One region of the Streptacidiphilus sp. PB12-B1b genome, then DNA from elsewhere that is predicted to be linked to it. Evidence: riboswitches for the same ligand, from Rfam matches in the RefSeq annotation. Region 1 holds a riboswitch; each other region holds the start of a gene.
The links. A riboswitch is a leader RNA that binds a small molecule or an ion and turns the genes downstream of it on or off. The one in region 1 is predicted to bind cyclic di-AMP.
Positions count from the first base shown of each region.

Region 2: it holds a riboswitch for cyclic di-AMP, as region 1 does, so the genes downstream of both, GXW83_RS14495 (C40 family peptidase) here and GXW83_RS35035 (LysM peptidoglycan-binding domain-containing C40 family peptidase) in region 1, are expected to answer to the same signal.
Region 3: it holds a riboswitch for cyclic di-AMP, as region 1 does, so the genes downstream of both, GXW83_RS32210 (M23 family metallopeptidase) here and GXW83_RS35035 (LysM peptidoglycan-binding domain-containing C40 family peptidase) in region 1, are expected to answer to the same signal.
Region 4: it holds a riboswitch for cyclic di-AMP, as region 1 does, so the genes downstream of both, GXW83_RS09130 (NlpC/P60 family protein) here and GXW83_RS35035 (LysM peptidoglycan-binding domain-containing C40 family peptidase) in region 1, are expected to answer to the same signal.

Region 1 is NZ_CP048405.1:833,380-840,386, reverse strand. It holds gene GXW83_RS03905 (sensor histidine kinase) at 1-533, shown strand, start outside; gene GXW83_RS03900 (response regulator transcription factor) at 530-1,216, shown strand; gene GXW83_RS03895 (ATP-binding cassette domain-containing protein) at 1,368-2,321, shown strand; gene GXW83_RS03890 (ABC transporter permease) at 2,318-3,154, shown strand; gene GXW83_RS35035 (LysM peptidoglycan-binding domain-containing C40 family peptidase) at 3,250-4,305, opposite strand; cyclic di-AMP (ydaO/yuaA leader) riboswitch at 4,290-4,479, opposite strand; gene GXW83_RS03880 (MFS transporter) at 4,664-6,160, shown strand; gene GXW83_RS34775 (hypothetical protein) at 6,236-7,007, opposite strand, start outside.
Region 2 is NZ_CP048405.1:3,188,847-3,195,853, reverse strand. It holds gene GXW83_RS14505 (helix-turn-helix domain-containing protein) at 1-843, opposite strand, end outside; gene GXW83_RS14500 (alpha/beta fold hydrolase) at 933-1,673, opposite strand; cyclic di-AMP (ydaO/yuaA leader) riboswitch at 1,846-2,020, shown strand; gene GXW83_RS14495 (C40 family peptidase) at 2,031-3,137, shown strand; gene GXW83_RS14490 (ABC transporter substrate-binding protein) at 3,478-4,596, shown strand; gene GXW83_RS14485 (sugar ABC transporter ATP-binding protein) at 4,695-6,353, shown strand; gene GXW83_RS14480 (ABC transporter permease) at 6,350-7,007, shown strand, end outside.
Region 3 is NZ_CP048405.1:7,392,137-7,399,143, reverse strand. It holds gene GXW83_RS32240 (ABC transporter substrate-binding protein) at 1-221, shown strand, start outside; gene GXW83_RS32235 (MarR family winged helix-turn-helix transcriptional regulator) at 381-902, opposite strand; gene GXW83_RS32230 (MFS transporter) at 1,034-2,413, shown strand; gene GXW83_RS32225 (undecaprenyl-diphosphate phosphatase) at 2,606-3,541, shown strand; gene GXW83_RS32220 (co-chaperone YbbN) at 3,734-4,366, shown strand; gene GXW83_RS32215 (VOC family protein) at 4,512-4,856, shown strand; cyclic di-AMP (ydaO/yuaA leader) riboswitch at 5,012-5,163, shown strand; gene GXW83_RS32210 (M23 family metallopeptidase) at 5,176-6,126, shown strand; gene GXW83_RS32205 (hypothetical protein) at 6,231-6,533, opposite strand; gene GXW83_RS35180 (hypothetical protein) at 6,925-7,007, opposite strand, start outside.
Region 4 is NZ_CP048405.1:2,005,592-2,012,598, reverse strand. It holds gene GXW83_RS09150 (glycosyltransferase family 4 protein) at 1-174, opposite strand, end outside; gene GXW83_RS09145 (glycosyltransferase family 87 protein) at 248-1,591, shown strand; gene GXW83_RS09140 (hypothetical protein) at 1,548-2,798, opposite strand; gene GXW83_RS09135 (C40 family peptidase) at 2,798-3,667, opposite strand; gene GXW83_RS09130 (NlpC/P60 family protein) at 4,171-5,238, opposite strand; cyclic di-AMP (ydaO/yuaA leader) riboswitch at 5,250-5,401, opposite strand; gene GXW83_RS09125 (NlpC/P60 family protein) at 5,685-6,695, opposite strand; gene GXW83_RS09120 (NYN domain-containing protein) at 6,963-7,007, opposite strand, start outside.

The sequences.
Region 1 (7,007 bases):
CCGAGCTGCTCGCCTCCTTCGCCCGGGCCGGGCTGCACGTCACGCTGGAGCAGGTCGGCGGGGTACGGCCGCTGCCGCCCGCCGTCGACCTGACCGCGTACCGGATCGTCCAGGAGTCGCTGACCAACGTGAGCAAGCACGCCGCCGTACCGACCGCCCGGCTCCAGCTGTACTTCGACGCCGACCGGCTGGCGATCCGGATCGAGGACGACGGCCGCACCGCGCCGCTGCGCAGCTACCCCGGCCACGGCCACGGCACCGGGCACGGGCTGACCGGCATGCGCGAGCGCGCGGCCGTCGTCGGCGGCACGCTGACCGCCGGACGCGACCCCTGGGGCGGCTTCCGGGTCGCCGCCGACCTCCCGCTGCGCCCGGGCGGCCTCCAGACCCCGGACACAACGAACACAACGGACGCCCTCGACGCACCGGACACACCGGACACCCCGGCCCCGATCGAGGCCGACCCGAGCGGCACCACCCCCACCGCCCAGCCCGCCCGGCCCGCCGGCGCGCTGCGGGGGGCCGGGGCATGACGACCGTACGCGTGCTGCTCGCCGACGATCAGGCGCTGCTGCGCGGCACCTTCCGGATGCTGATCGACTCCACCCCCGACATGGAGGTCGTCGGCGAGGCCGCCAACGGACGCGAGGCGGTCGACCTCGCCACCGCGCTCGCCGCCGGCTCCGGCGTGGACGTCCTGCTCATGGACATCCGCATGCCGGATCTGGACGGCCTCGCCGCCACCCGGCTGATCTGCGCGGACGAGAAGCTGGCCGGGGTGCGGGTGCTGATCCTGACCACCTTCGAGTTCGACGAGTACGTCGCCGAGGCGCTGCGCGCCGGGGCCAGCGGCTTCCTCGGCAAGGGCATGCGCCCGGAGGAGCTGCTGGACGCGGTGCGCACGGTGGCGGCCGGAGACTCACTGCTCTCCCCCACCGCCACCCGCAGCCTGATCACCCGCTTCCTCTCCCAGCCGGAGCGCCCCGCCGCCGCCGACCCGGGCCGACTGGACGTGCTGACGCCGCGCGAGCGGGACGTCATGGGCCTGGTCGCGCTCGGGCTGTCCAACGACGAGATCGCGGTCCGGCTGTTCCTCAGCCCGCTGACGGTGAAGACCCATGTGAACCGGGCCATGGCCAAGCTCGGCGCCCGCGACCGGGCGCAGCTGGTGGTCGCCGCCTACCAGTGCGGCCTGGTCCGGCCCGGCACCGGCTGACCCGATCAGCCCCGGGTCGCACGCGTACCGCCAGCAGCGGGATGAGGCCCGCGCCCGGGTGTACTGCGGCCGCAGTAGGCGGACCGATGCGGCAGGGGGACGCGCCGGGTCGCCGGGTCGGGCAAGGTGATCCCATGAACGGATTCCCGCGATGATCGTAGCCAGCAACCTGACCAAGCGGTACGGCGACAAGACCGCCGTGGACGACCTGTCGTTCACCATCAAGCCCGGCATCGTCACCGGCTTCCTCGGCCCCAACGGCGCGGGCAAGTCGACCACCATGCGCATGATCATGGGCTTGGACGCGCCCACCTCGGGCAGCGTCACCGTCAACGGCAAGCCCTACAACCAGCATGCCGCGCCGCTGCACGAGGTCGGCGCGCTGCTGGAGGCCAAGGCCATCCACACCGGCCGCAGCGCCCGCAACCACCTGCTGGCGCTGGCCGCCACCACCGGCATCGGCGCCCGCCGGGTGGACGAGGTCATCGACCTGGTCGGCCTGCGCGAGGTCGCGCGCAAGCGGGCCGGCGGGTTCTCGCTCGGCATGGGCCAGCGGCTCGGCATCGCCTCCGCGCTGCTCGGCGACCCGGCCACGGTGCTGCTGGACGAGCCGGTCAACGGCCTCGACCCCGAGGGCATCCTGTGGATCCGCAACCTGCTCAAGGGGCTGGCGTCCGAGGGCCGCACGGTCTTCGTCTCCTCGCACCTGATGAGCGAGATGGCGCTGACCGCCGAGCACCTGATCGTGGTCGGGCGCGGCAGGCCCATCGCGGACACCTCCGTGGAGGAGTTCACCCGCAGTGCCTCGCGCAACGTGGTGCGGGTCCGCTCGCCGCACGCCGACCGGCTGGCGGGGCTGCTGGTCGGCCCGGATGTCGCGGTGGAGAGCGCCGAGCCGGGCACGCTCGAGGTCACCGGCCTGGAGAGCGACCGCATCGGCACGATCGCGGCCGAGCACGGCATCACCCTGTTCGAGCTCGCGCCGCAGCAGGCCTCCCTGGAGGAGGCGTTCATGGAACTCACCCGGGACGCCGTCGAGTACCACGCCAGCACCACGGTCGCCGGTTCGGGCGAGTCGGCCGGCACCGGAAGGATCACCGCATGAGCACCACCGCCACCGAACTCCCCCAGGCCGCCCCGGCCCGGGTCCAGGAGGGGAAGGTCACCCAGCTGCGGGTGATCAACTCCGAGTGGATCAAGCTGCGGACGCTGCGCTCCACCCCGATCACGCTGCTGGTGGCCGTGCTCCTCATGGTCGCCCTGGGCCCGCTGCTCACCTGGGCCAACGCCGCCCACTCCGGCGGTGGTCCGGGCGACCATGGCGCCCCCATCGTCAACGGCGCCGAACTGAGCCTCTTCCCGTACCACTTCGCCCAGCTCGCCATCGGCGTCCTCGGCGTGCTGATGGTCACCGGCGAGTACAGCACCGGAATGATCCGGGCCAGCCTTTCGGCCGTCCCCAAGCGGCTGCCCGTCCTGTGGGCCAAGGCCGTGGTCTACGCCGTGGTCGTCCTGGTGCTGATGACCATTGCCTCGCTGGTCGCGTTCTACAGCGGCCAGGCCATCCTGTCGCACTACAGCCGATCCGTGACGCTGTCCGAACCCGGTGTCGCCCGGGTCGTCTTGGGGACCGGCCTGTACCTGGCCGTCGTCGGCCTGCTCGGTGTGGCCCTCGGCGCGCTGATCCGGAACGGCGCGGGTGCCATCTCCACCCTGGTCGGCCTGCTGCTGGTGATCCCGATCCTTTCCAACCTGCTGCCCTCGAGCTGGGCCCCGCACATCGTGCCCTACCTGCCCAGCAATGCCGGCGGCGCGCTGCTCAACGTCGTCCCAGACCCGACGTTGATGTCGCCGTGGGGCGGCTTCGCGCTGTTCGTCGGCTACGCCGTGGTGCTGCTGGCCGTCGCCGGCGTGCTGCTCAAGCGCCGCGACGCCTGACCGGCCGTACCGCGACGGCAATGACGCTGCGCCCCACCGGAGTTGTCCGGTGGGGCGCAGTGCTGTCGGCGGCTGGCGCCGCTGGGTGCCGAGGGTCAGAAACGGCCGGCGAAGGTGGGGGTGTAGTCGCTGATCGTGTCGATCTTGACGCCCGCGCTGGGGTTGGCGGCCTCGACGTACGAGCCGTTGCCGATGTAGATGGCGACGTGGTACGCACCGGCGGCGGTGCCGTCGCTGGACCAGAACAGCAGGTCGCCGGGCTGGAGGGCGTTCATGGACACCGGCGTGGCGGCGGCGGCCTGGTCCTCGCTGGTGCGCGGGATGGAGATCCCGGCCTGGGCCAGCGCGGCCTGGGTCAGGCCCGAGCAGTCCCAGGCGTCGGGGCCGGTGGCGCCGTAGACGTACGCCTTGCCGACCTGCGCCTGAGCGAAGGCGATCGCCGCCGCCATGCCGCTGCTGGAGCTGGGCGCGGTGGTCGTGGCCGAGTCGCCGGAGGTCGAGCCCGAGGCGGAGCCGGAGCCGGCGCCGGAGTTGGACGACGCGGAGGAGCCGGTCGAGGAACCGGCGCTGGTCGCGGCGTTGTAGGCGGCCTGGGCGGCGGCCGAGGCGGCGGTGTTGGCGTCGCTGGAGCCGGTGCCCGAGCCCGAGCCGGTGGCCGAACCGGAGGTGCTGGTCGTGCTGGCCGGGGTGCTGGGCGCGGGGGCGGCCGGGGCGCTGGTGTGCGACGCGACGACGGTGCCGTCGAGGACCAGGTGCTCGCCGGGGTAGATCAGGTCCGGGCCCTGGGTCAGCGTGGAGCGGTTGAGCGCGTACAGACGCTCCCAGCCCCCCGAGACGTGGTGCTTCTGCGCGATGGTGGAGAGCCAGTCACCGGCGACGACGGTGTACCCGGCGGGCGCGGCGGCGCGGCGGGGGGTGCCGGCGGAGGTGGGCGCGGCGGCCACGGCGGGCGCGGGGGTGGTGCTGGCGGCGCTGGCGGAGGAGGACGGGGCGGCCATGGCGCTGGTGGCGCCGGCCAGCGGGACGGCCATGCCGACGACGCTGGCGATTCCGGCGCCGGCGAGCAGGCGCTGGGTGGCGGTACGGCGGGCAGGAACGGCGCGGTGGCGGCCGCGGCTGGACAGCAGCATGGTGAAGTTTTCCTCTCCCACGCCTGCGAGGTGAGCTGTCGGATTCGGGCTGGAGTTGCCCGGCCGTGCGTGCACGGCTTCACCCCTAGCCGCGATGCTGGAATCGCGGCGACTTACCTGGTTCCCCCGCCCCTGCCGTGGTGTCGGTACTCGTGTGCCAACGCCTCCGCCGGCAGGACTCGGCGTTTCGGAAGAGTTGGTTCCGCATAAGTGCGAACAGGATGCACGCTAGGCAGATGAGGCTTGAAACTACAAGTCCGTGTGACCTCGGTCACTGAATGCAGCACGTGCGGACGGCATCTCCAGGCCCAGATGCCAGGCCCCCGGACCCCGCATAGTGTCGTACTTGTCCATATTTGAACGGATCGGAGATCCGGCCATGGCACGTACGACCGCAGAATCCACCACCGGCGACCAGGCCACCGGCAACAGCCGCCGATGGTGGGTGTTGGTGGTGATCGGCCTGGCCCAGCTGATGGTCGTTCTCGATGCGACGATCGTGAACATCGCCCTCCCCTCCGCCCAGCGGGAACTCGGCTTCACCGACGCCAACCGGCAGTGGGTGGTCACCGCCTACGCCCTGGCCTTCGGCAGCCTGCTGCTGCTGGGCGGGCGCATCGCCGACCTCGTCGGACGCAAGCGGGTGTTCCTCATCGGCCTGATCGGTTTCTCGGTCGCCTCCGCGATCGGCGGCGCCTCGCCCAACTTCGCCGTGCTGGTCTCCGCCCGCGCCCTCCAGGGCTGCTTCGGCGCCCTGCTCGCCCCGGCCGCGCTGTCCCTGCTCACCACCACCTTCAGCGACGGCAAGGAGCGCGCCAAGGCGTTCGGCATCTACGGCGCTATCGCCGGCACCGGCGGCGCCGTCGGCCTGCTGCTGGGCGGCGTGCTCACCGAGTACCTGAACTGGCGCTGGTGCCTGTACGTCAACCTGATCCTGGCGGTCATCGCCTTCACCGGCGGCATCCGGCTGCTGCGCGCGGGCAAGCCCGCCAACCCGCCGAGGCTGGACATCCCGGGCACGGTCATCGTCTCGCTGGGCCTGTTCTGCCTGGTCTACGGCTTCTCCAACGCCGAGTCGCACCCCTGGAGCACCGTCGCCACCTGGGGCTTCCTGCTCGCCGGTGTGATTCTCATCGCCGTCTTCGCCTGGTGGCAGGGCCGCACCCCGCACCCGCTGCTGCCGCCGCGGGTGGTGCTCAACCGGTTCCGGGCCGCGTCCTTCCTGGCGATGTTCATCTCCGGCGCGGGCATGTTCGGCGTCTTCCTGTTCCTGACGTACTACCTCCAGCAGTCGCTGGGCTACTCCCCGGTGATGACCGGGATGGCCTTCCTGCCGATGATCGGCATGCTGATCATCACCTCGGTCACCGCGCAGAACTCCCTCGTCCCGAGGATCGGTCCACGACCGATCGTGCCGGTGGGCATGCTGCTCGGCGCGGGCGCGATGACCTGGATGACCGCGCTCGACCTGCACAGCAGCTACGCGGCCAATGTGCTGCCGCCGCTGCTGGTGCTCGGCGCCGGCATCGGCCTGATCTTCGCCCCGGCGATGTCCACGGCCACGGCCCGGGTCGAGCCCCGCGACGCGGGCGTGGCCTCCGCCTGCGTCAACACCAGCCAGCAGGTGGGCGGCTCGATCGGCACCTCGCTGCTGAACACCCTGGCCACCAGCGCCGCCACCGCCTACCTCGTCGGCAGGCACCACACCCCCGCCGTGCTGGCCCAGGCGCAGCTGCACAGCTACTCGACGGCGTACTGGTGGTCCGCCGGGTTCTTCCTGTTCGGCATGGTCCTGTGCGGCCTGCTCTACCCCTCCGGCAGGCCGGCCGCCGCCCCCGAGCAGGCGGACGCCGAGGCGGCCCCGGTGCACATGTGACCTCCCCGGCACCGGCGCGGCCCCCGGTCCACGTGCACCGGGGGCCGCGCCGGGCCAGGCGGGTTCAGATACGGGTCAGACGCGGGTCAGCCGGGCCCCGTACGAGGGCTCGGCCAGCGCCGACCGCAGCGTGACCGGAATCCGCTGGGCGCTGGCGCCCGTGCCGACCACCAGGTAGGCCACCGCCTGACCGGCCTTCCCGGTGCGCGGCACGGCGCCGCCCACGGCCTCCAGCGACACCGGGACGGTCGTCCCGGCCCAGCCGATGACGTTGACGTCCTTGGAGACGACCAGCGGCGTGTGGCCGCCCTCGCCGTCGTCCACGTACCCGACCACCTGGCCCTTGCTCACCAGGATCTGCGACTGCAGCACGTTCTCCGCGCTCACCAGCAGCTTCTTGCTGGTCGCCATCGCGTTGTCGAGGATGCCGAACGACGCGCTCAGCGCGGGCTGGCCCAGCGTCACGCCGAGGACCGTCTGCGTGGTGCCGCCGACGGTCGTCCGGGCCGCCCACATCAGGCAGCCCAGCGCCGCCGAGTCCGAACCGGTCTTGACGCCGATGACGCCGTCCTGGCCGATCAGGGTGTTGGTGTTGTACGTCAGCGGGTTCTGCGGCGGCGAGAACGAGGTGGTGCTGACGATCTCCCGGAACACCGGCGTCTCGATCGCCACCTTGGCCAGCTTCAGCTGGTCGTCGGCGGTGCTCTTGGTGGTGTCCTGGAGGCCGCTGGGGTCCGTGTACGTGGTCTGGTTCATGCCCAGCGCGGCGGCCTCCTGCTGCATCTTGACGACGAAGGCGGCGTCGGTGCCCGCGTCCCAACGGCCCAGCAGCCGGGCCACGTTGTTG
Region 2 (7,007 bases), 2.4 Mb from region 1:
GTCGATGGCCTGGGAGAGCAGGTCCAGCGCGGCCCGCGAGGGCGAGCCCGCCGCCGCGGTGGCGACCACGACGTTCGGGCCGGGCCCGTGGCTCAGCGTCTGCTGGGTGACGGTCAGCGAGCCGACCAGCGGGTGCCGCATCTCGTAGGCGGCGACCGTGCAGTCCTTGACCCGGTGGTCGGCCCACATCGAGGCGAAGTCGGGGCTCTTGGCGCTCAGTTCGCCCACCAGCGTGTGCAGTGCCGAGTCCTGCGGGTACTGGCCTGCCACCAGGCGCAGATTGCCCACGACCGCCTTGGCCTTGCTGGGCCAGTCCGCGTACAGCTCGCGGGTGTGGGCGTCGAGGAACACCAGCCTGGCCATGTTGGGGCGCCGGGCGGGCGACTCGGCGGCGTCCGGCTCCAGGTGTCCGGCGAACAGCGCGTGCCCCAGCCGGTTCCAGGCCAGGACGTCGCTGCGGCGGCCGATCACCACCGCGGGGACGTCCGCCAGGGCGTCCAGCAGCTGGCGCGCCGCGTCGGTCACCCGCTCCGGAGCGGGCCGCCGCCCCCGGCCGCGCTGACGCTCCGGGCGGGCCAGGTCGTGCAGGTGCAGCCGCTCGGCCTCGTCCAGCCGCAGGGCCCCGGCGATCGCGTCCAACACCTCGGGCGAGGCGTTCAGCGACTGCCCCTGCTCCAGCCGGGTGTAGTAGGACACGCTCACCCCGGCCAGCAGCGCCAACTCCTCGCGCCGGAGGCCGGAGACCCTCCGCCGCTCGCCGTAGGTGGGCATCCCGATGTCCTCGGGACGGAGCTGGGAGCGACGGGCCTGGAGGAACTCGCCGAGTTGCGATGTGCCGTTCATGGAATTCAGTATGTGCGGTCGCGCGGCGCGCAGCCTGCCCCTGCCATGGGTAGGCAGCGCCGGGTGGGGCGGCCCGGCCGGCGGGCGGCTCAGCCGAGGGTGAGCAGCAGCCCGGCGAGCTCGGCCGGCTGGGTGACCATGCAGTCGTGGCCGGTGGCCAGTTCCCGTACCTGCGCCGGGGCGCCGTTGGGCTGGGTCGCGGGAACCGGTCGGCGGGCGGGGCCGTCCGGCGGGCCGGCGACGCAGTGGATGTGCGTGCGCGGGATGGCGTCCGCGGCCGGGTTGCCGAGGTGCACCGGTTGCACCAAGCAGCGCACTGACTGGTCGGTGAGCAGCCCTTGCAGCCAGGCGGCGTCGGTCGGGTCGGTGACCCCGAACAGGCCGTGGGGCGGGGGCAGGGCGGGCAGCGGCGGTATCCGCCAGGGGCTGCCGGACGCGGCGGCCTGGTCGATCAGGGTCTGGGTCAGCGGGATGACGTCGAGCGCGCTCTCGCCGTCCTCGGGGACCATGGCGTCGAGGTAGACCAGGTGCGCGATCCGGTCCGGGATCTGGTGGGCGGCGGACGAGATGACCAGCCCGGCGTAGCTGTGTCCGACGAGGACCACCTCGGTGAGGTCCTGCCCGGTGATCAGCCCGACGACGTCCTGGACGTGCGTGTCGAGCCCGACCTCGGGGCTGAGCAGGTGGGCCCTGTCGCCGTGGCCGGTCAGCGAGGGGGCCAGCACCCGGTGTCCGGCGGAGGTCAGCAGCGGGACGACGCGCTCCCAGCACGCGCCGCTGTGCCAGGCTCCGTGCACCAGGAGGAAGGTCCGACCGGTCGGCATGCTCATGGGGATCTCCCTTGTCGGGGGTGTCTCGGCTGTGCTCCGCCCGTCCGCGGGATGCCTGCGGGAACCTTTCGGCGCATCAGTAATCTTTACCGACAAGCATTGAACTAATCACGGTTGGATCACTAAAGTCGGTCAGCGAACCACCGCGCTGTCGATCACCCGCCGGGTGGCAGCGGTGTTCCCGCCGAGTCCGAGGCGCGGCAGGAGAGCCGACAACTCGGAGCCGGGGAACCACTCGTTCCTCGGGGTGAATCGACGTCAGGCCGGTCACTGCCGGTGAGGCGCCGTAGGGCGATCTTCCAGCCCGAACCCGTCAGCTAACCCGGTAGGCGGGCGAGGAAGAAGGAGCTCGCCTTCGTGGCGTCCCATCGCCGTACCCCAACGCCCCACCGCACCCGGGTCACCGTGCTGACCGCCGTCGCCGCGACCACCGTGGCGATCACCGCCAACGCGCAGTCCGCGCAGGCCGCCCCGCCGCCCAGTACCGCCTCGCTCGCCGCCGAGGTGCAGGCCGACAACGTCGCCGCCGACGCGGCGGTGCAGCGGTACGACACCGCGCAGGAGCAACAGCAGCAGCTCCAGCAGCAGGTGACGGTCCTTCAGAACGAGATCGCCCGGCAGCAGGCCGCGATCAACGCGCAGGAGTCGCTGCTCGGGGCCGCCGCCGCAGCCCAGTACCGGGACGGGGGCACCATCGACCCGACCGTGCAGCTGATGCTCTCGGCCGACCCCTCCAACTACCTGGACCAGGCCTCCACCACCGTTCAACTCAACTCCAGCCAGGCCGAGTTGCTCAGCGGGTTGCAGGGCGCCGAGACCACGCTCGACAGGGAGAAGGCCACGGCCGAGGCCAAGCTCAGGGCGCTGGCCGCGTCCGCCGCCCGGCTGGCCGCCGCCAAGACCCAGGTCCAGCAGAAGCTGAGCGCCGCCCAGGCCCGGCTGAACTCCTTCACCGCCGCCCAGCGGCTCGCCGTCGACCAGGAGCTGAACGGCGCCCCGGCGACCACGACCGCCCACAACGGCAGCGGCGGCCACGGAGCCGGGGACGGGAACGGCGGCGGTGACAGTAGCGGTGGCGGCGCCCCGGTGGACCTGGGCCATGCCTCGGCCGGGGACGCGGTCGAGGCGGCGGCCTTCGCCGCGGCGCAGACCCGGCTCGGCGACCCGTACGTGTGGTCCCACACCGGCCCGACCACCTTCGACTGCTCCGGCCTGATGATGTGGGCCTACGACAAGGCCGGGCTGAACATCGGCCGCACCACCTACGACCAGGTCACCCAGGGCACCCCGGTCGCCAGCGAGTCCGACCTTCAGGTCGGCGACCTGGTGTTCTTCAACGACGACACGCACGTCGGCATGTACGCCGGAAACGGCATGATCCTGCACGCGCCGCACAAGGGCACGGTGGTGCGCTACGAGTCCATCGACACCGTCGGCACCGTCTACGCGATGCGGCACCTGTAGAGCCGACGCTGTTCCCCCGCCAGGCCCTTCGCCCCGCCACCCCGTGGCGGGGCGAAGCGCTGTCCGGGGCCCGGCCGGAGCCTGTCCATCGTTGTAACGCATCATTGAGCCGCTCCGGCGTCCGCGGCGTCAAGTACCGCCGCCGACAGCCGTGTCGAGCCTGCGCGCGCACCCATCCGACCGCGCCGGAAGCCTTGACAGGCCGGGAGAGCGCTGTCATCAATATTCCTGTTACATCGTTGGAATGCCCTCCCCGGGCCGCAGGCGGCCCGCTCCCGGCGGCCGCCTGCGGAACCATCCGCGGGGCACCCACCCACCTCCACAAGGATGTGATCGGCGTATGCACGCCATTCCCCTGCGCAGAGCCGTCCCGGCAACGGCCCTGGCTGCGGCCCTGTGCCTCGGCGCGAGCGCCTGCACCAACGCGGGCAACGCCACCGCCTCCGGCGCCGCCACCACCGGCGGGGCCGACACCGCCGCCGCCCAGCAGACCGTCGCCGCCTCCGCCCCGGCGGGCGCCGGCTCCGGCTGCACGTACCAGACCTACGCGGGCGGGGTGCCGAAGCTCGACATCACCGACGGCAGGACCATCGTCGGGTTCTCCCAGTCCGAGTCCACCAGCAACCCGTTCCGCGCCACCGAGACCGCGAGCATCACCGCACAGGCCAAGTCCCTGGGCGTGAAGCTGATCCAGCGCAACGCCAATGCCGACGTCAACGCGCAGAACTCGCAGATCGAGGACATGATCGCGCAGGGCGCCAAGGTGCTGATCGTGGCCCCGGAGAACTCCGCGGGCCTGGGCCCGGCGCTGGCCGAGGCCAAGGCCAGGAAGATCCCGGTGCTCACCATCGACCGCACCGCCAACGGCACCGCCTGCACCGACTTCGTCGCCTTCATCGGCTCGAACTTCTACGGCCAGGCCCAGACGGCCGCCGACGACCTCGGCGCGGCCACCGGCGGCAAGGGGCAGGTCGCGGTGCTGTCCGGAACCCCCGGCAACAACGTCTCCACCGACCGCACCAACGGCTTCAACGCCGAGATAGCCGCCAAGTACCCCGGGCTGAAGGTCGTCGCCTCGCAGACCGCCAACTTCGACGAGACCGACGGGCAGACGGTGATGGAGCAGCTGCTCCAGTCGCACCCCGGCATCACCGCCGTCTACGCCGAGAACGACGAGATGGCACTGGGCGCGATCCAGGCCATCAAGTCCGCCGGGAAGACCCCCGGCAAGGACATCAAGATCGTGTCCATCGACGGCACCCAGCAGTGCGTGCAGGACGTCGCCGACGGGCAGTTGGTGGCCGACATCGAGACCAACCCGAGATTCGGACCGTTGGCCTTCCAGTCCCTGACCGACTTCTACGGCGGCACCGGCGTCCAGCCGAAGGTGATCATCAAGGACAACCACTTCACCCCCGCCAACGCGGCGCAGGCGCTGTCCGGCGGCCTCGTCTACTGAGCCCGGTCCGCCGAGCCGGTCCACTGAGCCCCTGGCGGCGGGGCGCACCCCCAGCGCCCCGCCGCCTGCGGGCCCGATCCACAGCAAGGAGGCGGTGAGTGTCACCCCAGCCAGACGTTCCGGTGCCCGAGGCGGTCCTGGAGGTCACCGGAGTGAGCAAGAGCTTCGCCGGGGTCCACGCCCTGAGCGGCGTCGACTTCCGGCTGCTGCCGGGCGAGGTGCACGCCCTGGTCGGCGAGAACGGCGCCGGGAAGTCCACCCTGATCAAAGCGGTCACCGGCGTGCTGCGCCCCGACTCCGGGACGCTGCGCCTGGCAGGCCGGGAGCAGAGCTTCCGCAGCCCGCTGGAGGCGCAGGCGGCGGGCATCTCGACGATCTACCAGGAGGTGAACCTGATCCCGCTGATGTCGGTGGCGCGCAACCTCTTCCTGGGCCGCGAGCCGCGTCGGCTGGGCCTGGTGGACCAGCGCCGGATGAACCGCGAGGCGTCCCGGGCGCTGCGCCGCTACGGGGTGGACGCCGACGTCAGCCGCCCGCTGCACACGCTGGGGCTGGGCGCGCAGCAGATGGTCGCGCTGGCGCGCGCGGTCAGCGTGGAGGCCCGGGTGGTGATCATGGACGAGCCCACCTCCTCGCTCGAACCGCGCGAGGTCGAGACCCTGTTCACGGTCATCGACGGGCTGCGCGCGCAGGGCATCGCGGTGGTGTACGTGAGCCACCGCCTGGACGAGCTCTACCGGATCTGCGACCGGGTCACCGTGCTGCGGGACGGCCGGGCGGTGCACACCGGCGCGATGGCCGGGCTAAACCGGCTGCGGCTGGTCTCGCTGATGCTCGGCCGGGAGATGTCCGCCGTGCGGCGTTCCGGCACGACCGCCTTCAGCGAGGCCACGCACGCCCGTGACGACCAGGAACCCGTACTCACCGCAAGGAACATGACGGTCCGTCATCATCTGCACGGGATCGATCTGGACGTGCACGCGGGCGAGGTGCTCGGCCTCGGCGGGCTGCTCGGCTCCGGCCGGAGCGAGACCGCCAAGGCGGTGGTCGGCGCGCTGCCCGACGACACCGGGACGGTCCGGGTGGCGGGCGAGGAGCTGCGGCACCGCAGCCCGGCGGCGGCGCTGCGGGCCGGGGTGGTGATGCTCGCGGAGGACCGCAAGAGCGAGGGCATCATCCCCAGCCTGTCGGTGCGCGAGAACATCGTGCTGGCGGCGCTGCCACGGCTGTCGCGCGCGGGCGTGGTCTCCGCCGCGAAGCAGGACGCGGTCGTCCGGCTGTTCATGGACCGGCTGCGGATCAAGGCGTCCAGCCCGGAGCAGCGGGTCAGCGACCTGTCCGGCGGCAACCAGCAGAAGGTGCTGCTGGCCCGCTGGCTGTGCATGAACCCCAAGGTGCTGCTGCTGGACGAGCCCACGCGCGGCATCGACGTCGGGGCGAAGGCGGAAGTCCAGTCCCTCATCGAGGAGTTGGCTCTGGAGGGGCTGGCGGTGGTGCTGATCTCCTCGGAGTTGGAGGAGCTGGTCGAGGGTTCGGACCGGATCCTGGTGCTGAAGGACGGCCGGGTGGTCGGCCGCCTCGACGGCGCCGAAGTCACCGAGGAGGGCCTGTTGGCGGCCCTGGCCGCAGGCGGCGAGGCAGGCGGCGAGGCGGCCGACGCAACAGACCCCGCAGCAGACCCTGGCACAGGCGGGACAGCAGCCGGTGATCCGGTGGGAGCCGCCGAGCGCGGCGGGCACGAGAGGAGCGACAGGTGAGCGCCACCACCGCCGGGACCGCCAAGGGCCGCGGACTGCCGGAACGCGACCGGCTGCTGCACCTGCTCCAGGAGTACGGCATCTACGCCGCCCTGCTGCTGCTGGTCGTGGTCGCCACCGGGCTGGACGGCAGCTTCCTGTCCGCAGGCAATGCCCGCGTCCAGCTGTTCCAGGTGTCCCCCGCGCTGCTGGTGGCGCTGGGCATGGCCCTGGTCATCGGCACCGAGGGGATCGACCTGTCGGTGGGCGCGGTGATCGCGCTGGCGGCGGCCGTCGTCCCGCTGTACCTGGGCTACGGGCTGGGCGTGGCGCTGCCGCTGGCCCTGCTGCTGGGGGCGGTCAGCGGCCTGGTGGCCGGGGCGATGGTGGCCTTCGCCCGGGTGCAGCCCATCGTCGCCACGCTCTCGCTGATGATCGGGGTGCGCGGGCTGGCCGAGCTCGTCAACGGCGACTCGGCCAAGCCGGTGACCGACTCCGGGCTGCTGGCGCTGGGCGGGGACTGCTTCCTCGGCGTGCCGTGGATGGCCTGGATCGCCGGGCTGGCGGCCGTGGTGGTCGGCCTGGTGGTGCGCCGGACCACCTTCGGACGCCAGCTGGTGGCGGTCGGCGACAACCCCCGGGCCAGTCGGCTGGCCGGGCTGCCGGTCCGCCGGA
Region 3 (7,007 bases), 6.6 Mb from region 1:
TCGTTCTGCAGGACCCGAAGAACCTCTTCGGCTTCCAGAACGTCGTGCCGGTCGGCCAGAAGAGCGTGCTGACCCCGGCCGTGGTCTCCGCCCTGAACGCCGTCTCCGCCAAGCTCGACACGGCGACGCTGCTGCAGCTGGACAGCCAGGTGAGCGCCAAGGGCGCCGACCCGCTGCCGGTCGCCACCGCCTGGCTGCAGTCGGTCGGCCTGCCGTCCTGACCCGTTCCGCCCGCTCGGCCAGTGCCGCCCGCCGCGCTCCCGCGGCCGGGCGGCACTGTCGTTCCCGCCCGCGCCGGCGCTCGCCCGCCCGCGCCGGCGCTCGCCCGCCCGCGCCGGCGCTCGCCCGCCCGCGCCGGGCCCGCGCGCCGGGGTGACTGATCAGTCCAGGTCGTCGCAGCGGCCGAGGGCGTCCGGCTGGTGCTGCTCGACCCGGCGCAGCATCCGGCCCAGCTGCCCGGCCAGCACCGCGCGCTCCTCGGTGGAGGCGTCCTGCAGCACGTCCTCCTCGAAGACGGCCGCCATCCGCATGGACTCCAGCCACTTCTCCCGGCCCAGCTCGGTCAGCTCGATGATCACCCGGACCCGGTTGCTCTCGTCCCGGCTGCGGGTGACCAGGTCCGCCGCGGCCATCCGGTCGATCCGGTGCGTCATCGCGGCCGGGGTCAGCCCGAGCCGCTTGGCCAGCTCGCCCGGGCCCAGCCGGTAGGGGCTGCCGGCCACGATCAGCGCCTTCAGGACCTCCCAGTCGGCCGAGCCGATGCCGAGGTCGGTCAGCTGCCGCCCGTACGCCACCGACATCCGCCGGGCGAGCCGGGACAGGGTGCTGACGATCGTCTCGACCTGCGGATCGACGGTCGGGAACTCGCGCTGGTACGCCGCCACCTGCTCGCCGATGTCCAGCTCGGACGTCGGGGAGAGCGGGGGCCCTGCGTTGGCTCGGTCATGGGTCAAGTGTATAGCCTTGCGTTCTGAAGACTTTAGGTGTTTACTCTTTCATGAGAAACAGGATCGAGAGCGAAAGGCGGTGCAGCATGACCCGCACCCTGCGGCAGCAGAAGCAGGCAGGACAGTCCAAGAGCAACGGGCAGAACGGAACGGCGGCGTCCACGCTGCGCCGCGTCCAGCTCGGCAACGCGCTCAGCGCGTTCGGCAGCGGCTTCACCGTCCCCTACATGTTCGTGTACGTGGACCAGGTGCGCGGCCTCGGTTCGATGACCGCGTGGCTGATGTTCACCGTGTTCGCGCTCGCGGCCCTCGCCGTGCTGCCCTTCAGCGGGCGCGGCATCGACCGCTGGGGCCCGCGCCCGGTGCTGGTCGTCGGCGCGGTCACCGCCGCGCTCGGCGCCTTCGCCTTCGGGCACGCCACCGGCAGCGAGCACATCCTGGCTGCGGCCTTCCTGTTCGGGGCCGGAGTCACCACCGTGCAGCCCGCGCTGGCGACGATGATCGTCCGCTGCTCCACCCCGGCCACCCGCTCGCACGCCTTCGCCCTGCAGTTCACCCTGGTCAACCTGGGTATGGGCATCGGCGCGATGATCGGCGGCCAGATCGTGGACGTCCACCGCCCCGCCAGCCTGACGCTGCTGTTCAGCATCGAGGGGCTGATGTTCCTGGTGCTCGCGGCCGTCACCGGCAGCGTCCGGATCCCGGGCGCCCCGGCGCTCGCCCCCGCACCGGCCGCCCGGAGCGACCGGGGCACCGAGGCCCGCTCGGGCTTCCCGGCGCTGCTCCGGGACAAGGCGATGATCCGGGTCTGCCTGCTCGCCGGGCTGATCTTCTTCACCTGCTACGGCCAGTTCGAGTCCGGCGTCGCCGCCTACGCCACCTCCGTCGTCGGCACCTCGCCGTCGATCCTGGGCTTCGCCCTGGGCGCCAACACCCTGGTGATCGTGGTGCTGCAGATGATCGTCGTGCGGATGACCGCGCGCCGCCGCCGCAGCGCCGCCATCGCCGCCACCGGCCTGGTCTGGCTCGGCGCCTGGGCCATGGCCGGGGTGGCCGGGCTGATCCGCGGCGACGCCATGATCGCCACCGTCGCCATGGTCTCCGTCTACGCGCTGTTCGGCGTCGGCGAGGCGCTGCTGGCGCCCACCCTCGGGCCGATCGTCGCCGACCTGGCCCCGGCCCGGCTGCTCGGCACCTACAACGCGGCCTTCGCGCTGGTGAAGCAGATCGCGGTGGCCATGGGCCCGGCGGCCGGCGTGCTGCTGGTCGGCGCGGGCGCCTCGGTCGCCTACCTGGCCGTGATGGCGGGCTGCACCGTCCTGATCACGGTGCTGGCGCTGCGGCTGCGGCACCAGCTGACGCCGCTCCAGGACAACGCGGTGCACCCGGAGCGGGTGGTGGCAGGCTCCGCCGCGCTGCCCCGGCCCCGGCCCGAGCTGCGGCCGGAGCTGCAGTCCGTCGCCTGACCGGGATGCCCGGGCCGCCCGAGGCCGCCCGGCCCGTTCACCGGAACCTTCGACCGCCCCACGGCGGCCGGAGGTTCCGGTGAATTCGGGGCGTCCGAGCGGTGAACAAGGACGGCCCGGCGACGGGGGGTCTACAGCTCTGTAGTACTTTCTGACTGCCCAGTGTTTGCCCCTGTCTGCTGAAGGCCGTCGATGTCCGTCCTCACGTATCCAGAAGCGATCGGCGTCGGCCTGCTCCAGGGCGTCACGGAGCTTTTCCCCGTCTCCAGCCTCGGCCACAGCATCCTGGTGCCCGCCCTCATCGGCGGCTCCTGGAAGCGGGACCTCAATGTCTCCGCCGCCGGCTCCCCGTACCTGAACGTGCTGATCGGCCTGCACCTGGCCACCGCGCTGGCCCTGGTCGTCTACTTCTGGCGGGACTGGGTGCGGATCATCCGCGGCCTGCTCACCTCCGTCGTCCAGCGCCGGATCGAGACCGTGGACCAGAAGCTCGCCTGGCTGCTGATCGTCGCCACCGTCCCGGTCGGCATCGTCGGGCTGGCCCTGAACAAGGTGTTCCAGGACGCCCTCGGCACCCCCAAGGTCGCGGCCGCCTTCCTCGCCCTCAACGGCCTGGTGCTCTACGGCGCCGAGCGGCTGAAGCGCGGCGGCAGCGGCCGCCGCCGGGCCGGGGACGCCGCCGTCGACGAGCTGGGCCCCGACGGCCTGCCGCTGCACCCGGACGAGGTGTCCGACCTGCGCATCACCGGCAAGCTGAACTGGAAGCAGGCCGCCATCGTCGGCGGCGCCCAGGTGCTGGCCCTGCTGCCCGGCATCAGCCGCTCCGGCGTCACCATGAGCGCCGGGATCTTCAAGGGCCTGCGCCACGAGGACGCCGCCCGCTTCGCCTTCCTGCTCGCCACCCCGGTCATCGGCGCCGCCGCGCTGCTCAAGGTCCCCTCGCTGCTCGGCCCGGCCGGGGACGGCATCCGCGGGCAGGTGCTGGCCGGCTCGGTCGCCGCGTTCGTCGCCGGCTACGTGGCGACGCGCTTCCTCACCAAGTACTTCGAGACCCGGACGCTCACGCCGTTCGCCATCTACTGCACCCTCGCCGGGCTCGGCAGCCTGGCCTACCTCAGCTGGGGCTGACCGGCGCCTGGCCCGGCGGCCGTCCCGTCCCGTCCTGGTTGCGCCCGCCGGGCGGTGAGCGGCCCGGCAGTCACCCGACGGGGTGATTGCCGCACCGCGCCCCGGCGATGCACCGGGCGCGGCGCGGCCCGGCTGCTCAACTGATGCCGGGGCGGTAGGCGCCCCGGAGTCGGACCGAGGAGGGCCCCGCCGATGACCGGCCTCCGCGCCGCGTCCCGGGCGCTCGCCTGGGCCCTGGCCGTACTCGTCCTCGGCGGCTGCCTCGGCGGCTGCGTCACCGTCGTCGGCCGTGGACGCCCCGCAGCCGGGGCCGGCGCCGCCGGACGCCCCGGGCAGCCGTCGGACGAGAGCCTGGGCCTGGCCCGGCCGTTCCTGTCGCTGCCGCCGGTCACCCTCGACCCCGTCCCCGACAGCTACGACCCGGCCGCCGACGCCTCCGACGACGTCGCCCGGGCCCTCGCCGCCGCCCGCGCGGACGGCAGGCCGGTGCTGCTGGACTTCGGCTCGGCCTGGTGCGAGGACTGCCGCGCGATGTCCGCGTTGGTCGACACCCCCGGCGTGCACCAGGTACTGGCCCGGAACTACCACACCGTCGCCATCGACGTCGGCCACTTCGACCACAACCTGGCCCTCGCCCAGCGCTACGTCGACCTGGGAAGCGTCGGCATCCCGGCCCTGGTCGAGCTCGCCCCCGACGGCAAGCTCCTCGAAGGCGACAGCGACGGACGCTTCGCCAACGCCCGCGCCTTGGCCGCCGACCAGCTGGCCGACCTCCTCGTCGACTGGCTCTACAGCGGCGCGGGCCCGGCCGCCGCCCAGCACTGACCGGCGCGCCCGCCCACGGCTTCACCCGCCCGCAGCTTCACCCTTCGGCAGCTTCACCCGCCCGCGTCGCGCCGGAACCTCGCAGTCCCGGGCCGTACGGCGCTAGCGTGGCGGAGTGGTGACGAGCGAGGGCCCGACCGCGGGCATGGGCCGGTTGGACGAGATCGTGGTGGACTGCGCCGAGCCCGCGCGGCTGGCCCGCTTCTGGGCCGCGCTGGTGGGCGGCCTGCCGGTGGACCGCGCGCCCGACTGGTCCTACGTCGACCCGCCCGGCGGCCAGCCCCGGCTGGCCTTCCAACGGGTGCCCGAGGGCAAGCAGAGCCGGAAGAACCGGCTGCACCTGGACATCGACGTCCCCGACATCGCCACCGCCCGCACCGCCCTGATCGGGCTCGGCGCGCGGGCCGTCGGCGAGGTCCGGACGGACGACCAGGGCGCGTTCCAGGTCATGCTCGACCCGGAGGGCAATGAGTTCTGCCTGGTCCGCTGATGACAGGCGTGTGTCGATCCGGTGCACCGATGCGGACAAAAGCCGCGTATGCAACGTGAGTTGCCAGCTGCCTCCCCGAACCACTTGGAATCAATCGTCTCTAGGATTAACGTTTGATAACGCAGCACGAAGTTCTGCCGTTCGACGAGCGGCGTCGTGCTCTGTCGCCTAATCCTGCTGGGCGCCGCCCCGTGCGACGCCCAGGAGCCGGGGAACCACGTACCTGGGGTGAATCAGCCGCGAGGCTGTAGGGGACCTTCCTCCCCGAACCCGTCAGCTAACCCGGTCGGCGCTAGGGAAGGAAAGGAGCACGCCGATCGTGGCGTCGTACCAGTCCGCGTGGGCACCCGTGCAACCCGAGGCGCCGCAGCGCCCCGCAGGGATCGCGCCCTCGGCCGTCCTCGGCCTGGCGGCCATGGCCGCGGTCGGCGCCACCGGCGCGATCGGCCTGGCCACCCCGGCCCACGCGGCGACCATCGGCGACGCCAGGCCCACCGGCGCCAAGCCCTCGCTCAGCGTCCAGGACCACGCCACCGCTGAACTGTCCACCGGGACCACCGCGCTGATGGAACGCGACGCCACCGCCGCCGACCCCGGCACCGCCCTCGCCGACCGCATCCGCGCCCAGGCCGCGCAGCAGCGCGCCGACTCCGACGACGCCGCCCGCCGCCAGGCCGCGCAGGCCGCCGCCGCCAAGCTCGCCGCCGCCCGGGCCGACGCCGAGGCGGAGGCCCACGCCTCCGCGCAGCACGCCGCCGAGGCAGCCGCCCAGGCCGAAGCCCAGGAGGCCCAGGCCAGGGCCGAGGCCGAGGCCGCCGCGCAGGTCGTCCAGGCCGAGCAGCAGGCCCGCGCCGCCGCCGACCAGCAGCAGCTCGGCACCCTGGTCACCCCGGTGCAGGGGGCCGTGGTCGGAGCGGGCTTCGGCCAGTCCGGCACCTACTGGGCACAGTTGCACACCGGCCTGGACCTCTCCGCCGCGACCGGCGCGCCGGTCGTCGCCATCGGCGCGGGCACCGTCACCTCGGCCGGCTGGGCCGGCTCCTACGGCTACCGGGTCGTGGAGACCCTGCCCGACGGCACCGAGCTCTGGTACTGCCACCTCTCCGCGATCGGCGTCGGCTCCGGCGAAGTGACGCCCGGTCAGCCCATCGGCCGGGTCGGCGCCACCGGCAACGTCTCCGGCCCGCACCTGCACCTGGAGGTCCGCCCCGGCGGCGGCGAGCCGGTCGACCCGGCGCAGTGGCTCTCCGAGCGCGGCCTCAGCATCTGACCGCGGGTCCTCTTTGTCCTCTGATCCTCTGATCGGACTGCAGACACGAGAGGTCCGGACGGCTCAGCTGCCGTCCGGACCTCTCACCTCTCGCGTCCGGGCTGTCAGGCCCGGCGGTCCACCGCGGCCCAGGACGCCACCGCAACGCCACCGGCGACGGTCAGCACCGACGGCCAGGCGCCCAGCTTCTTCGCCAGCGGGTGCGAGCCCGCGAACGCGGCCACGTACAGGCCGCTCAACGCACCGGCCGTGACCGGCCCCGCCGTCCGCTTCCACTGCGTCGCCGCGACCGCACCCGCGGCGAGCAGCGCCGCACCGCCCAGCTCGCGCCGCTTCGTCGCCCGCGCGACACCGTAGCCGCCGATCAGGCCGGCTGCCGCGACCAGGGATGAGGGAATCCGCGCCATGTCCGTACGACCTCCTGCACTAGTCCTCCCAGCACCCTAACCCGCCCCCGGCCACCCCAATTGGCGCGGGGGCTGCGCCGAGCTAGTTGGTGCGGGTGTTGTGCAGGTGCAGGCCCATGTAGCCGATGCTCCATCCCCCGGGGGGCAGCCCCCGGACCCCCGGCGGGGTCGTGGGTCGCGCTGGGCTAGTTGGTGCGGGTGTTGTGCGGGTGCAGGCCCATGTAGCCGATGCTCCATCCCCCGGGGGGCAACCCCCGGACCCCCGGCGGGGTCGTGGGTCGCGCTGGGCTAGTTGGTGCGGGTGTTGTGCGGGTGCAGGCCCATGTCGCCGATGCTCCATCCCCCGGGGGGCAACCCCCGGACCCCCGGCGGGGTCGTGGGTCGCGCTGGGCTAGTTGGTGCGGGTGTTGTGCAGGTGCAGGCCCATGTAGCCGATGTAGATGCGGCCGGTGCCTGAGCAGTCGTCGTGGTAGT
Region 4 (7,007 bases), 1.2 Mb from region 1:
CACCTGGAACGGCTGCTCGGCGTCGAAGCGGGCGGCCTCGCGGCCGTCGCGCCAGGTGGAGGCGTACACCACGATCTTGTCGGCGGGCATCCGCACGGCCATGTTGTGGACGAAGGTCTGGATGCCGCCGGGGCGGGGCGGGAAGTCGTTGGTGACGATGAGCGTCTTCTCCATGCGCTGGCGGCTTGCCCTTCGAGGTCCACGGTGCGGCGGTTGGTGATCCGTACGATAGGGCAGCACGGCCGCGGTGCGGCGAAGCCCGTCCCCAGACCCGGCGAGGACCCCCATCGGCAGCCACAGCGAGACCGGCATCGAGAGCGGCAGCCGCGAGCGCGGCGGCGGCAGCGGCCCAGGCACCGGCACGGGCGGCGGCCGGGCCCGGCGCTGGGCGCCGCTGCTGGTGTGGGCGGCCACCCGGGCGGTGGTGCTGCTGGCGGTGCTGGACGTGCTGCCGCTCGGCAGCCTGGCGCTGACCACCGACGTCAAGGTCATCTACCAGGGCTGGGCGCAGGTGCTGCAGACCGGCACCTTCCCGCTGGACGACATGACCTGGCAGTACCCACCGCTGGCGGCGGCGGTGATGCTGCTGCCCTGCTGGCTGCCCTGGTCGTACTTCACCGGCTTCCTGACCGTGGTGACCGCCTGCGACGCGCTGGCGGCGCTGCTGCTGGCGCGGGCCCGGCGGCGCGGCGGCAGCGGCGCCGGGCTGTGGCTGTGGGTGCTGGGCGTGCCGCTGCTGGGGCCGACCGTCTACTGCCGGTTCGACCTGGTGGTGACCGTGGTCGCGGTCGGCGGGCTGCTGGCCTCGGCCCGGCGCCCGGTGCTGGGCGGGGTGCTGGCGGGGGTCGGCGCGATGCTGAAGGTGTGGCCGGTGCTGACCGTGGTCGGCACGCCGAGGGGCCGCCGGACCAGGGACGCGGTGGCGGCGGTGGCGGTCTCGGCACTGGCGCTGGGCTTCGTCTTCGCGGTGACCATGAACGGCGCGTTCTCCTTCCTCGGGTTCCAGGAGAACCGCGGGGTGGAGGTCGAGTCGCTGGGCGCGCTGCCGTTCGAGGCGGCCCGGCTGCTGGGCTGGCACGGCACGGCGGCGATGAACTACGGCTCGGTGGAGCTGCTGGGCCCGGGCGTCGCGCTGGTCGGCCGGCTGATGGTGGCGCTGTCGGTGGGCGCGTTCGGCTGGCTGCTGCTGTGGCGGGCCCGGGCGCGGCGCTGGACGCCCGCGACCCCGGCGGACGCGGCGCTGACCGCGCTGCTGCTGTTCGTGGTGACCAGCCGGGTGATCAGCCCGCAGTACCTGGTGTGGCTGGTGGGCCTGGCCGCGGTGTGCCTGGCCTCGCCCAGGACGACGCAGCGTCCGGTGGCCTGGCTGCTGCTGGCCGCCGGGGCGTTCACCTTCCTGGAGTTCCCGCTGCTGTTCTCGGACGTGATGCACTTCCGGCTGCTGGGCAGTACCGCGCTGGTGCTGCGGAACCTGCTGCTGCTGGCGGCGGCGCTGGTCTCCGGCCGCCGGCTGTGGCGGGAGACGGTGCGCCCGGACGGGCCGCCGGTCAGCGCAGCGCCGCGAGAAGGTCGGCTCGCCACTGCGCGGTGAGCACGGCCGTGCCGGTGCCCAGGCTGCGGCGCAGCGCCTGTTCCACGGCAGCCTGCTGCCCGCCGCTGCCGCCGGTGGCGGCGAGGGCGCGGTAGAAGCCGACCAGTCCGGCCTGCCCGTGCCGCAGCACGATCGTCCGGCAGGCGAACCAGGCCTGCTCGTAGGTCTGCGCCAGGTCGGGCGCGGTGCCGTCGAAGGCGCTGTCCGGGGGCAGCTGTCCGGGTAGGTGTCCGGCGGCGACGGCGGCCTGCAGCTCCGGGCAGATCTGCCGGGGGCCGAGCCCGGTGCCCAGGTAGCCGGTCCAGTTGGCAGCGCCCTCGGCCAGCCAGCGCGGGGTCCAGGTGTCGGTGACGGCGCGGGTCGCCACGTGGGTCGTCTCATGGGTGGTGACGACCTGTCGGCCGAGCGCGGTGAGCTGGGCCCAGACCGGCGGGTTGACGGTGATCCGCTCGGTCCGCCCGGCCTCGGCCGCGCCGTACTCGCCACTGGTGACGGCGGCGGTCCCGGCGAAGCCCTGCGGGTCCACCCCGAGCAGGCTGCCGAACTGCTGGGTGGTGGACGGCACCAGCAGCACCGTGCGCCGGCCCCAGCCGTCGCCCCACACCGCGCTGACGGCCGGTACCGCCCGGTCGGCGAGCCGGGCGTAGGGCGGCAGCGCGGCGGCCGAGCCGAGCCCGAGGACCAGGCAGCAGCGGCCGTGCACGACGGTGACCGGGCCGAGGTCCCACAGCTGGACGTCGCCGCCGGGGTGGTCGGTGTCGGAGCCCAGGTACCAGGCGCCGCCGATCCGTTCGAAGGTCTGGTAGGCGGTGGCGGTGACCGGCTCGGTGTCGAACCCGGCCAGCCGGTACCGCAGGTGAACCCGCGCGGCGCGGCGCCGGCCGCCGCTCCCGGCGGAGCCCAGGGCGGCGGGCAGCGGGTAGGCGTCCAGCGCCTGCAGCCGGTACTCCCAGGCGGCGAGCGGCACCTGGGCCAGGTTGTCCAGCCAGGCGAGCTGCCGGGTGCGCAGCGCGGTGGCGCCGGGCAGCACGGTGGCCGCCAGCGCGGCCCGGTCCCGGCGCAGCACCGCCCGGGCGCGCCGGTCCAGCAGCCGGGCCAGGGCGGCGGCGTCCTGGTCGGGCCCGGTCCGGTCGGCGCAGCCGGCGGCCCCGGCGGCGAGCAGCGCGGCGGCCGTGCCGGTGAGCAGCCCGCGCCGGGATATCGGCATCAGACCCGGACCACCTCGGCGATCGGCATGTCGGTGGCGCGCTCGTACCGCACCCGGGCACCCGGGTAGGGGGCGTGGATGACCATCCCGTTGCCTGCGTACATGCCGACGTGGTGCATATCGCCGAAGTAGATCACAAGATCCCCGGGCCGGGCCTGGCTGAGCGGGATCCGCCGCCCGGCGAAGGCCTGCTCCTGCGAGGTGCGCGGCAGCACCACCCCGGCGTGCCGCCAGGACCAGTACATCAGCCCGGAGCAGTCGAAGGCGCCGGGTCCGGTCGCGCCGTAGACGTAGGGCCGGCCCAGGACGGACTGGGCGGCGGCCAGGGCGGCGGCGGCCCGGCTGTCGGCGGGCCCCTCGCCGGGCGGCAGCACCGCGGCGGCGGCCTGGGCGGCGGTGTCGGCAGCGCTGTCCTCGGCCTGCGCCAGCTGCTGGCGCTGGGCGCCGGAGAGGGTGGCCAGCAGCGCCTGGGCGCGGCCGATCCGGTGCTGGACCTCGGCCTTGCTGCCCGCGACCGTCTGCCGGACCTGCTCCAGCCGGGCCAGCTGCCCGGCCGCCAGCGCCCGGTCCCGGTCCAATTGCTGCTCCTCGGCCCGGATCGAATGCAGCGTGGTGGCGAGCGCGCCGTCCGCCTCGTCCATGGTGGTGGCCCGCTCCAGGTACTGCTCCGGGTCGGAGCTGAACATCAGTTGCATCACCGGGTCCATGCCGCCGCCCTGGCGGTACTGGGCGGCGGCCAGCGCGCCCATGCCCTGGGTGAGGTCGTCGACGTCCTGCTGTTCGGCGGCGATGTGCTGCTGGAGCTGCGCGGTCTCGCGCTGGAGGGCGCGCGCCTGCTCGACCGCGCCGTCGTAGCGCTGCCCGGCCACCTCGGCCTGCCCGTAGAGCGCGGTGATCTGCTGCTGGACGCCCTCGGGGTGGTGGGCGCGCCGGGGTCGGCGAGTGCGCTGCCGCCGCCCGCGAGGACGGCGGCGGTGGCGGCCAGCAGGCTGACGGCGGTGCGGGACAGCGCGGCCACGGCTGGGCCCTGGGCCGGCGGTCGGGCACGTCGATGGGACGCCACGTGGGCGGGCTCCGTTCGTCCGGTGCCGGGCCCGGGGCGCGACGTCGGCTGCGTCGGTACGGGCCTGGCGGCCCCCGGCGCCGCCCGGGGAGGGCGGTCGACGACACGGAGGGCCGAGGCCAGACGTTAGCGAGTCCGACGCGGCTAGTCCAAACCCCCACAACAGCGAAAATATTCGCCCATTTCGCACACATCGGCGGGGCCGCCCGCGACCTGGGCGGGGCCGGGTACGCCGACGGGCCCGCTCCCCGGTGGGGAGTCGGACCCGTGCCGCTGTTCGGTGCCACCGGAGGACCGGTGGCCCGCAGGCTAGAGGTGGCGCATCGCGTAGATGGAGCCGATGGTGCTGAGCGACTCGTAGCGCACCTCCGCGCCGGGGTGCGGCGCGTGCAGCACGATGCCGTTGCCGGCGTACATGCCCACGTGGGAGTCGTCGTTGAAGAAGATCAGGTCGCCGACCTGGAGGTCGGACACGCTGGACACCGGGGTGCCCACGTCGATCTGGTCGTAGGTGGTGCGGCCGATGTCCATGCCGGCCTTGGCGTAGGCCCACATCATCAGACCGGAGCAGTCGAAGGTGGTCGGGCCGGTGTCGCCGTAGACGTACGCGTCGCCGATGCGGGTCTGCGCGGCGGCGAAGGCGGCGGCCTCGACCGAGTCGCCGGGGGCGGAGTGGCCCAGGTCGGCGCTGCTGCCGTAGCTGCTGCCGCCACTGCCGACGTGCGCGGTGGTGGTGGCCGGCGCGGTGTTCAGGGCCACGTTGACCGCGGCGCGCTGGGCGGCGGTGAAGGAGTTCAGCTTGGCCTGCGCGGCGGCCAGCTTCTGCTGCACCTGGGCCTTGGCCTCGGCCAGCTGCTTGCTGGTGGCGTCCAGGGCCTTGAGCTTGCCCTCGGCGTCGGACTTCTCGTTGTCCAGGGTGGCCTGCTCGGTCTGCAGCGAGGACAGTGTGGTCGCCTGGTTGTTGTCCACCTGCTGGTTCATGGACGCCTGGTCCAGATAGTCCGTGGGGTCGGAGGAGAGCATCAGCTGCACCGAGGGGTCGATCGTGCCCTCGCGGTACTGCGCGGCGGCGGTGGCCCCCAGGCTCGCCTCCCGGGCGTTGACCGCGGCCTGCTGCCGGGCGATCTCGTTCTGCAGGGTGGTGACCTGCTTCTGCAGCTGCTGCTGCTGTTCCTGCGCCGCGTCGTACTTCTGCACGGCGGTGTCGGAGGCGGTGTTCAGCTGCTCGACCTGCGCCTTGAGCGACGCGGTGGTGGGCGTGGGAGCGGCCTGCGCGGACTGCGCGTTGGCGGCGATGGCCACGGCGGTGACCGCGGCGGCGGTGAGCACGGTCACCCGGGTACGACCCGGCGATTTGGGACGACGGTGGGACGCCACGAAGGCGGTACTCCTTCTTCCTACGTCCGCCTACCGGGTGAGCTGACGGGTTCGGGCTGGAAGATCGCCCTACGGCGCTTCACCGGCTGGGAGCCGGCCTGGCGTCGATTCACCCCGAGGAACAAGTGGTTCCCCGGCTCCGAGTTGTCGGCATCCCCTGTGGGCGGCGAGCGCCCTGCCACGCCTCGGACTCGGCGGGAACCTCCGCTGCCACCCGGACCGGGTGATCGACGTCGCGGTGGTTCGGCCCCCGACACTAGTGACCCAACCGTGATCCGTTCAAATCATTGTCAGGAAAATGTTTCTGACGCTTCGATTTCCTGTCGGAACAGCGACGCACCGCAGTCCCATGGTGACCGTATGCCGTCGACATCGCTGCCAAAACGGTCAGAACGGTCGAACCAGGGGGACAGATGTGGTAACAGTCACATCACGGGAGGGCAGCGTCAGATGCGGCGGACGGCGACGACCCCGCCGAAGTCGGAGATCGGCATGATGGAGACGGTGTAGCCGTACTCCGGGGCGTTCAGCAGCATGCCGTTGCCCGCGTACAGGCCGACGTGCGCGCCGTCCTCCAGCACCACGATGTCGCCCACCTGGATGTCCGACGGGCTGACGTAGCTGCCCACCGACTCGTCGGCGTAGGAGGAGTGCGGCAGGCTGATGCCGGCGTGCGCGTAGGCCCACATCACCAGGCCCGAGCAGTCGAAGGCGTCCGGCCCGGCGCCGGCCCACTGGTACGGCGCGACGCCGACCTTGCTGAGCGCCGCCCGCATCGCCGTCTGCGCCGCGGCGGAGATGCCGCTCAGGTCGACCTGGCTGGGGGACATGGTGGAGCCGTTGCGGTCGCCGCCGATCGAGCCGTACCCGCCGCCGCCACCGCCGTTCACCTGCGCCTGCTGAACCGGCGTCAGCGAGGCCATCACCGTCTGCGCCTTCTTCAGCTGGGACTGCGCGGCGGCCTTGTTCTGCTGCATCTGCTTGAGCAGCGCCTGCTCGGCCGCCAGCTCGGCGGTGGCCTGGGCCTTCTGCCGGTCCAGCAGCTGCTGCTGCGCCTCCACGCCCGAGAAGACCGCGGCCTGGCTGGAGTCCAGCTCGCCCTGGACCGACGCCTGGTTGAGGTAGGCGGTCGGGTCGGTGGAGAGCATCAGCTGCACCGAGGGGTCCACCGCACCGGTCCGGTACTGGGCCGCCGCCTCGGCGCCCAGCTGGGCCTCCTCGGTGTTGATGGTGGACTGCTCGCGGGCGATCTCGTTCTGCAGCAGCGCCACCCGCTGCTGCAGCGCCTGCTCCTGGCTCTGCGCCTGGTCGTACTTCTGTCCCGCCGCGTCGGCCGCCTGCCGGTCCGCCGCCACCTCCTTGGTGGCCTGGCTGAGCGTCAGCTTGGGCGCCGCCTGCGCACCGGCCTGCGCCGAGATCGCTACGGCCGTCGCCGCCGCAGCAGTGAGGACCGACACGCGGGCGCGGCTCGGTTGCTTCGGGCGGCGATGTGAGGCCACGAGGTCTCAGTTCCCTTCCGGCGACCGCCGAGGGGCCCGCGCCGCGACCCCCGCTGCGACGCCCGGGCACGGGCGGGAACCCCCGCATCACCCGGTCGGGCGATCGTCAGGACAGAGGTTCGAGAGCAGAGACTAGTGAGATCGATATCAATCTGTCGCCCTCAGGGCGAAAACAGTCAGCTAATGCGAAGAATGTCCGTCTCAGTAATCGGATGAAACGGACCTTCAGGTGCGGACCAGTCGCCGCAGCAGCATCGCCGAGGGCACCGG